DNA from 3 places in the Enterocloster citroniae genome. Region 2 is predicted to be linked to each of the others. Evidence: riboswitches for the same ligand, from Rfam matches in the RefSeq annotation. Region 2 holds a riboswitch; each other region holds the start of a gene.
What was found. A riboswitch is a leader RNA that binds a small molecule or an ion and turns the genes downstream of it on or off. The one in region 2 is predicted to bind thiamine pyrophosphate.

Region 1 (3,281 bases), on a different contig from region 2:
TATCAGTCCCCAGGATACGGCTGCCAATATGGCAAAGCAGATCAACAAGGCAATTGAGGAATATAATCTGCTAAATGAGTGATAATAGTTGTATTGTGACGCGGTCACATGGATGAAAGGGGTTTGGAAATATGAAAACACAGGTTTGGGCCCACAGGGGCGCATCCGCCTATGCGCCGGAAAACACATTGGAGGCATTTTCGCTGGCAGCAGAGCAGGGGGCGGACGGGGTGGAGCTGGATGTGCAGCTGACCCGGGACCATCAGCTGGTAGTAGCCCATGATGAGACCATAGACAGGGTGAGTGACGGATTTGGTTATATTAAGGATCACACCCTGAGCCAGCTGAAAAAACTGCATTTTAACAAACTGTTTCCGGAGTACCGCCAAGCTTCCATCCCTACCTTAAGGGAGGTCTATGAACTTTTAAAACCCACGGGGCTGGTCATCAATGTGGAACTGAAAACAGGGATCGTCCGGTATGAAGGGATTGAAGAAGAGGCGCTTTCACTGGCCGCTGAGATGGGGATGAAGGACAGGATCATTTACTCCTCCTTCTACCATCCAAGCCTTGTTAGGCTCAGGGAATTGGACCCCTCTGTATATACCGGCCTGCTGTATTCGGACGGCTGGCTGGACGTGGCCTCCTATGGAAGGAACAGGGTCCATGTAAATGCCCTCCACCCTGCCTTGTACCATATGCAGGATAAGGATCTGGTCCCCGCTGCCATGGCCTGGGAGTTAGGGCTCCATGTGTGGACCGTCAATGAAGAACCCCATATGGAAATGCTGGTAAAACAGGGCATAGAGGCCATTATTACAAATAAACCCGATTTGTGCCGGTCCGTGGTTGACCGGATGGGGTGAAAGGATTGGTTGAATGGTAAAATTAGTGGCAGTTGATATGGACGGCACTCTGCTGGGCCCGGATGGGCATATATCCGTGCGCAATGCCCATGTGATCCGGTGTATGCAAAATGCAGGCGTAGAGCTGTTGGTATGTACGGGCAGAAGCTATGCGGATGCCCTGCTGCCTTTGGAGGAAGCCGGGCTGAAGGCAGCGGTCGTATGCATGAACGGGGCATCTGTCTATGACTGGAAAGGACGGCTGATCCATAAACAGGAGCTTGCCCGGTCCCAGGTGGAACATATACTGGAATGCTGCCGGAACGAGGATGTTATCTTTGATTTTATGACAGACAGGGGGAGCTGCACCATTGCCGGTGAGGAGGAGTTCAGGGAATGTTTTGAGCGCGATATCCTTCTTCCCATGGCGGAATACTCCTATGAGAATATAAGACGGAGATTTACGCTGATACCGCCCGGTGAACTGCTTTGCAGGGGATTGGAGTTCTATAAGATATCCGTGATCCATGAATCCCGCCAGGTTCTGGAACAGGTAAAGGAGCGGCTTAAGGCAGTGGAAGATCTGGCAGTGGCCTCATCCTTTATCACCAACCTGGAACTGACCCATATTGAGGCCCAGAAGGGCAAGGCCCTGGCCGCCTATGCATCCATGAAGAATATACGGCTGGACCAGGTCATGGCCATAGGTGACAGTGAAAACGACTATTCCATGCTTTCCATGAATCTGAAATATACGGTTGCTATGGGAAATGCCATGGAACGCATAAAAAATACAGCCAAATGCCAGACCCGTACCAATGCACAGGACGGGGTGGCCTATGCTATTGAGAATCTGGTCCTGTACAAGGAGGCCGGCAGGGCGTGACGGAACATGAGCAAAATTGACCCAATGCATTGACAAAGCAAATAACCAGTGCTATGCTTATTGACAACAGGGAGCTTGTAAAGCAGGCTGAGAGGAAGTAATCGAACTTCGACCTATTGTACCTGATTTGGGTAATGCCAACGTAGGGAAATATGCGCCGGTTAATTGATTGTATATCATGGTTCATATCCCACGGGGTATGGGCCTTTTGTTTTTCATATCCAGAAGCGGTCAGAATATCCAGGATCGAGTACACCATAAGATAATGGAGGAAATAAGTATGAAAATGAGTGTTAAAAAGTTGGCGGTAAGCGCCATGCTGGTGGCTTTGGCAGTGTCACTGTCCAGTTTTGCGATCCCTATCGGAGCGTCCAAATGTTTTCCCATCCAGCACCTGGCAAATGTGGTTGCAGGCGTGTTCCTCGGCCCGGGGTACGGTGTGGCCATGGCATTCTGCACCTCGCTGATACGCAACCTTATGGGCACGGGAAGCCTTTTGGCATTTCCGGGAAGCATGATAGGAGCCCTGATCTGCGGCCTGGCGTACCGGTATTCCGGTAAACTGATGCTGGCCTATGCGGGAGAAGTTTTTGGCACCGGTATCGTGGGCGGTATCCTGTGCTACCCCGTGGCAACCATGGTCATGGGCAAAGAAGCAGCCATATTCGCCTATGTGATGCCGTTTCTGATGAGCACGCTGTGCGGCACTGTGATCGCGGCATTTTTAATCGGGGTGCTGTGCAAGTCCGGGGCATTTAAATATATGAAGCATTTGCTGGATACGGATATCCAGCCGTCTAAGGCAGTGGGAAAATAAATACCGGTGGAGATACGGACACCGGTGGAGAAACAGATAACGGTGAGGATACAGACACCAGTGAGGAAATGGATACAGCGTCATGATACATAGAGAATGGATAAAAGAGATCAGAAATACCGCCCCGCGGATCCACTGCATTACCAATTATGTGACAGCCGGGGATGTGGCTAATATGATACTGGCTGTGGGCGGTTCGCCGATCATGGCTCAGGGGATCAGGGAGGTGGAGGACGTAACCACCATCTGTCAGGGGCTTGTGCTGAACATGGGGACCCTGGAGGAAGAACGGGTGGATGCCATGATCCTGGCCGGAAAAAGGGCGGCGTCACTGGGGCATCCCATTATCCTGGATCCCGTGGGTGTTACCGCATCCGGGTTTCGCCGGGCATCTGCTTTAAGGATCTTAAGGCAGGTGCCTGTATGCGTCATCAGAGGAAATGCATCCGAGATCTGTGCACTGGACCAGGCGTTTGGGGGAATGGACCGCGGAAATGTATGCGGTGTGGATTCCTGTACAGATTCCGTCATGGACGGACAGGTCTCATCAGCCCTGTCCCTGGGACGCCGCACCGGCGCAGTGGTTGTAATGACCGGAAGCGTGGATGTTGTGGCCGGTCAGCACCAGGTGGTGACTGTAAGGAACGGACATCCCTGGATGGCGCGTATCACGGGGAGCGGGTGCATGCTGGACGGCGTCATGGGCGCGTTCTGTGCCGTGGCGGCCAGGTAT
Region 2 (3,281 bases):
GATGGCGGACAAATTCCCGGTTGATCATCTGGTATGTGCCGTGGACTGAGATGTCGGCTTTTTCAAACCTTACATCAAACCCGTTCCTGCCAACAGGCTCCCCCAGTGTAAATGCCAGCAGACGGTCCCCGCCATAGATGACGCCGCCTTCCAGCCCCAGCTGGTCGTAATGCTTAAAGGCTGTCAGAATGGCTTCTTTTTCCGCCTCGGCCATACCGCCTTCCTGCCCACTGTGATCTTCTTCCCAGCTGTTTAGCAGATCAAGGCAGGATTTGGCATGTTCTTTGCCGAGCTGTTCAAAGCGCCAGTCCGGGCACTCCTGTTCAAACCGGTTGCAGTGGTTGCGCTTATTGTGCAGTTTTTTGCCGCCCAGCCCTGCAAGGACTTCTGCTTCGTAAATATAATCCGCACTGCTGCGAACCTCCTCAAAGGTGAACTGGGCCGGGAACTCTTTTTCCAGGCGGTTTTTCTGCTCTTCGGTCATGCCCCTGATCAAAAGGGGCTGTCCCTGCTGTTCTGACAACCGTTTCATCTGAAGGATTGCCGGTTTGAGGGGACCGCTGCCCGCTGGAAAGGAAAAGAACAGCCCCTCCTTTGTGCTATACTTTGGGATCATCCTGTTGTCGATCCTGGCTGCCGTCATTCCATATGCGCTGCCCCAAAGAAAGAAGGTCCCAAAGCATCCATCGGATGCCAGACTGTCTTCCGCTGCCAGAATGGGAGCAGCCCAGGTGCGGTCATGTATGGTCAGTTTCCTGAATTCCAAAGGACTGGTATGGATGATGCTGGGAATATTCAGTTCCCATTCCTTAGAAAGAGCCGTATTTCCTGAAACCGTGTATTGTCTGCTTTGTGTGTCGTGCATGTCCGCCTGTGTCGTGGTGTGCTTTTTAGATTGTACTGTATTCATAAATCTCCTTTTTAGTGTTAATACTGGAATCATCTGCCTTATGGTCCATTGACTTTTCCATTACAACATATTATAATTTTAACAGTACCATTATAAAAAGCAAGTACGAACATTCAGGTGAGATACTAACTTTAAAGTTAGATACTAAACTAAAAGTTATATACTTACCTAGAGGAGAGTGTGAAATGGAAAAATGCCGTATATCCCAGGCATGTCTGGGAGACACTGGTTTCAGCTATACCCTGTCTCTGATCAATGGAAAATATAAGATGACGATCCTCTACACTTTAATGGAATTTGGTGTGGTGCGCTTTAATGAGATGAAAAAGTATATTGGTGAGATATCATATAAGACACTGAGCGTCACCCTGAAGGAACTGGAGAGCGACCAGCTGGTACACAGGGAGGAGTATCCCCAGATCCCGCCGAAAGTGGAATACAGCCTGACAGAGCGGGGAAGGTCACTGATCCCCATTCTGGATATGATGTGTGCATGGGGGGATAAGCACCGTCTGCCCTCCCGGAGAAACACGGGTGAATCTGAAGCCTGAGGTGTGAAAAAAGGGGTTGACAGATAGGGAATTACCGAATAAACTGGTAAAGGATATATAAATTTGGACCCGGTATCCAATGTACACGTCCGATACAATTACAACAGGGAGCTTGTAGCGCAGGCTGAGAGGAAGTAATCGAACTTCGACCTATTATACCTGATTTGGATAATGCCAACGTAGGGAAATATGGAACATACAGGAATCGCGCGGAATATGCGAGGTTGCTGTACAGCATGAGTGATTCATGGCCCATTCCTTAACGGAGCGGGCCATTTTTATTTTCCACAAAAGAAAATAAGGAGGAGAATCATGAACTACACAACGCAGATGGATGCAGCCAGAAGGGGCATCCTGACAAAGGAATTAAAAAAGGTGGCTGAAAAGGAGAAGTTTGATATTGCAGAGCTGATGAAGCTGGTGGCGGAAGGCAAAGTGGCCATTCCCGCCAATAAACGCCACCAATGCCTGGAGGCAAATGGGATCGGCTCCATGCTGAAAACAAAGATCAATGTTAATCTGGGCACATCCAGGGACTGCATGGATCTCAACATGGAACTGGAAAAGGTAAATGACGCAGTGCGGATGGGGGCAGAGTCTATTATGGATCTCAGTTCTTTTGGGGATACCCGTACCTTCAGGAAGAAACTGACCAGGGAATGCCCGGCCATGATCGGCACGGTTCCCATCTATGATGCGGTGGTATATTACCATAAGCCCTTAAAGGATATCACATCCCGGGAATGGATCGATATTGTAAAAATGCATGCGGAGGACGGCGTGGATTTCCAGACCATCCATATTGGGATCAACAGGAGAACGGCAGGTCGGTTTAAGAAGGCAAAGCGTCTGACTAATATCGTGTCCAGGGGAGGTTCCATCATCTTTGCATGGATGGAGATGACCGGACAGGAGAATCCCTTTTATGAGCATTTTGACGAGATACTGGATATCTGCCAGGAATATGATGTGACCCTGAGCCTGGGAGATGCCTGCCGTCCGGGATGTATCGCTGATGCCTCGGACATTTCACAGATAGAGGAACTGGTAACGCTGGGTGAGCTTACGCAGAGGGCGTGGGATAAGAATGTTCAGATTATAATCGAAGGACCGGGACATATGCCGTTAAACCAGATCGAGGCCAATATGAAGATACAGCAGACCATCTGCAAGGGAGCGCCGTTCTATGTACTGGGCCCCCTGGTAACAGATATTGCCCCTGGATATGACCATATAACAGCAGCCATTGGGGGAGCCCTGGCAGCGGCCAGCGGCGCATCCTTTCTCTGCTATGTGACTCCGGCAGAGCACTTGAGGCTGCCGGATGTAAATGATGTAAAGGAGGGAATCATTGCATCCAGGATCGCGGCCCATGCGGCGGATATTGCAAAGGGGATCAAGGGAGCTGCCCAGTGGGATCATGAGATGAGCACTGCCCGCAAGAATCTGGACTGGGAGCGGATGTTTGAATTGTCCCTGGATCCTGAAAAGGCCAGGAGCTACAGGGAATCCGCAAAACCGGAAAAGGAAGATACATGCTCTATGTGCGGCAACTTTTGTGCGGTTAAGAATATGAACCGGATACTCAATGGGGAGATTGTCAGTATATTTGATGAATGATGATCATTTTACATAAGAAAAAGGACTTGACATTGCAGGAATTATTATATAGAATTAAAACCAGAGAAAAACTTAGAAAAGAAAACTTATGTGACTAGGGAGTCACGAAGTGAGTATGTTACTGGTATGCAGGCAGAACTCAGATTACACTGAAAATTTTTATTTTCCGTGTAGTTTGAGTTTTTTTTTCTGGAAAGGAG
Region 3 (3,281 bases), on a different contig from region 2:
GGAAATGGATGCGGCAGCGGATGCAGATGCAATGACTGGTGCTGCTGCCGGGGACCAGCCGGGCCTCAGGGAGCCACCGGCCCCCGGGGAGCAGCCGGGCCTCAGGGAGCCACCGGCCCCCAGGGAGCAGCCGGGCCTCAGGGAGTTACCGGCCCCCAGGGCCTTCAGGGACCCATGGGGTTCAGAGGTGAGGTTGGACCCACCGGCGCCCAGGGAGCAACAGGGGCAACAGGCGCTACCGGCAGTACCGGGGTTATGGGACCCATAGGCGCCCAGGGACCTGCCGGCCCCCAGGGGAACACGGGAGCCACCGGCCCTCAGGGGGCGGCCGGTCCCACCGGCCCTCAGGGACTCCAGGGGCCTGCGGGACCACAGGGAAACCCGGGGATCACCGGCCCCCAGGGACCATCGGGAGCCACCGGCCCTCAGGGACCTGCCGGCCCTCAGGGAAATCAGGGAGATACAGGTCCTGCGGGAATAACAGGCCCAACAGGAGCCACCGGACCTGCAGGCGCTACTGGTGTCACCGGTCCTACCGGCCCCACCGGTGTGGTACCCAACGACATATTTGCTTCCTTTATCAATTTTGCGGCACTGTATGTCAATGCACAGCAGATACCCATGGGAATTGGCGTGGCGGACGACACAGGTAATATTGTGCTGACCGATCCCACCCATATCACTCTCCAGCCAGGATATTACTCCATTTTTTATGAGGTGACCGTACTGTATTCTGAAAAGACATATATGCAGATCACGCCGTCCTATAACGGCGGACCTCATATTGAATATGGGATCTATTTCATGACCGGGGAAGGACGGTCCAGTGCGGTGGGATCTGTCTCCTTTATCATTGCAGTTCCGGAGGAGACCACATTTACTTTGACCTATAACAGTCCTCTTCCCGGCCCGGAGGGATCACTGACCATGGTGATCTTCAAACTGAGGAGATAAAAGCGGGGATATAATATATTAAATGGCATATATTGACTTTTAATATCACGGGTAGTATACTGAAGCAAGAAAATCAAGAGGGGTGCTGGGCTTGCTTGGCTGAGATGGGACTTAGGTTTCCGAACCCTGACACCTGATCTGGATAATGCCAGCGTAGGGAGTATTCAGACCATGTCTGTGATGTCCCGCCAGGATTGTCCTGGCGGGATTTTTATATTCTGTTCTGTTGGAGCATCCTATGGGACAATAAGAGAAAAGGAGAGAATTATGAACGCAAGTGTAGCAATTCAGACATTACCGGAAGCAGAGAACGATGAGGAGCTGATCCGCATTGTGGACCAGGTCATTGATTATATCAAAAGCACCGGGTTAAACTATTATGTAGGACCGTTTGAGACGGCCATTGAAGGCGACTATGACCAGCTTATGGATATTGTGAAAGAGTGCCAGCACATTGCCGTCAGGGCAGGTGCGCCATCCGTGGCGGCATATATCAAGGTATCCTACCGCCCTGAAGGAGATGTGCTTACCATTGAAAAGAAAGTTACAAAACACCACAGGTAAATTCTGGTCCTGTTCGGCCATTGTCACCATACTCATATTGTGGCAGGCTGCCGTGTCCATGGGAATCATAGAGGGCTTTATGCTGCCCTCGCCTGTCCATGTGGCGCGTACCTTTGTGAGCGAGTTTCCTGCTCTGATGGACAATGCCAGGATTACTTTGACGGAGGCAGCCCTGGGCCTTGGATTTGGAATTGCAACCGGATTTTTTGCCGCAGTACTGATGGACCGGTTTGAGCAGGCATATAAGGCATTCTATCCCCTGATCGTCCTGACCCAGACGGTTCCGGCTGTGGCCATGGCTCCGCTTTTAGTGCTGTGGTTCGGGTATGAGATGACGCCCAAAGTCATACTTATTGTCATCACAACGTTTTTTCCTATCACCGTGGGACTTCTCACAGGTTTTAAGTCCGCTGATCCGGACGCAGTGAACCTTCTTCGGGCAATGGGGGCGGGCCGTATGCAGATATTCCGTTACCTTAAGCTTCCCGGAGCGCTGAACCAGTTTTTTTCCAGTCTCAGGATTTCAGCATCCTATGCAGTGGTAGGCGCCGTGATCTCAGAATGGCTGGGGGGATTCGGCGGACTGGGCGTGTACATGACACGGGTCAGAAAGGCATTTTCATTTGATAAAATGTTTGCAGTGATCTTTCTTATTTCAATGATCAGCCTGCTGCTTATGTGGCTGGTGGAGCTGCTTCAGAAAAAGTGCATGCCCTGGGAAAAACGTTAAGAATTAGTTGGATAGAGTAGTGTACTTTCGGAATCTTCGAGAGCACACAGTAGGATTCAGGAGGAGAATATGAAGAAAAAAAGATACGCAGGAGTCCTTGGGGCGGCTGTGCTTGTAATCATGCTGTCAGGATGCGCGGCCCCGTCCGGTCAGGAGAAGACGTCACCCGGACAGGAGGCAGCCTCATCAGGACAGGAAGCGGCGCCATCCGGGCAGGAAGCGGCACCGGATAAAGATCAGGCAGGAGAGGAGACGTCCGGGCAGGCGGAGGGTCCGCCAAAGGAGATCACCTTTGTACTGGACTGGACGCCTAATACCAACCACACAGGAATTTATGTGGCGGAGGAAAAAGGATATTTTAAAGATGCAGGACTGGAGGTAAGCATTGTGCAGCCGCCGGAAAACGGAGCTGAGGTTTTGGTTGCCTCAGGCAAGGCACAGTTTGCAATGTCCTTCCAGGACAGCCTGGCGCCTGCGTTTTCAGGGGATACCCGGCTGCCCGTGACTGCGGTGGCAGCTGTTATCCAGCACAACACATCCGGCATCATTTCCCGCAAGGGGGAAGGGATGGACAGGCCCAAAGGGCTGGAAGGCATGAAATATGCCACATGGGATCTGCCCATAGAAAAAGCCACCATCCAGGACGTGATGGAGGTGGACGGCGGTGATTTCAGCAAAGTACAGCTGATTCCCAGTATGGTAACAGACGAGGTTACGGCCCTTAAGACAAAATCAGTGGACGCTATCTGGATCTTCTATGCGTGGGCCGGCGTAAAGACAGAGATCGAGGGGTTGGAAACGGATTATTTTGCATTTGCGGACCTGAATCCTGTATTTGATTTTTATACCCCGGTCATCATTGCCAATAATGATTTCCTGGAACAAGAACCTGATACGGTCAGGGCGTTCATGGAAGCGGTGAGTAAAGGTTATCAGGATGCCGTTAAGGAACCTGAGGAAGCTGCGGACATTCTCTGCAAGGCCGCCCCTGAGCTGGATCCTGAACTTGTAAAGGCAAGCCAGATCTACCTGG

Region 1: another riboswitch for thiamine pyrophosphate. It lies ahead of thiW (energy coupling factor transporter S component ThiW); the one in region 2 lies ahead of thiC (phosphomethylpyrimidine synthase ThiC).
Region 3: another riboswitch for thiamine pyrophosphate. It lies ahead of ABID13_RS13050 (thiamine-binding protein); the one in region 2 lies ahead of thiC (phosphomethylpyrimidine synthase ThiC).

Annotation. Positions count from the first base shown of each region.
Region 1 covers NZ_JBEPLZ010000006.1:71,001-74,281, reverse strand. Annotated here, with positions in the region: gene ABID13_RS09750 (ABC transporter substrate-binding protein) at 1-82, shown strand, start outside; gene ABID13_RS09745 (glycerophosphodiester phosphodiesterase) at 132-866, shown strand; gene ABID13_RS09740 (Cof-type HAD-IIB family hydrolase) at 880-1,731, shown strand; TPP riboswitch at 1,789-1,898, shown strand; gene thiW (energy coupling factor transporter S component ThiW) at 2,012-2,548, shown strand; gene thiM (hydroxyethylthiazole kinase) at 2,631-3,281, shown strand, end outside.
Region 2 covers NZ_JBEPLZ010000003.1:133,818-137,098, forward strand. Annotated here, with positions in the region: gene ABID13_RS04680 (DUF2156 domain-containing protein) at 1-910, opposite strand, end outside; gene ABID13_RS04685 (winged helix-turn-helix transcriptional regulator) at 1,096-1,461, shown strand; TPP riboswitch at 1,556-1,665, shown strand; gene thiC (phosphomethylpyrimidine synthase ThiC) at 1,774-3,081, shown strand.
Region 3 covers NZ_JBEPLZ010000008.1:128,902-132,182, reverse strand. Annotated here, with positions in the region: gene ABID13_RS13055 (collagen-like protein) at 1-954, shown strand, start outside; TPP riboswitch at 1,023-1,132, shown strand; gene ABID13_RS13050 (thiamine-binding protein) at 1,222-1,518, shown strand; gene ABID13_RS13045 (ABC transporter permease) at 1,487-2,248, shown strand; gene ABID13_RS13040 (ABC transporter substrate-binding protein) at 2,318-3,281, shown strand, end outside.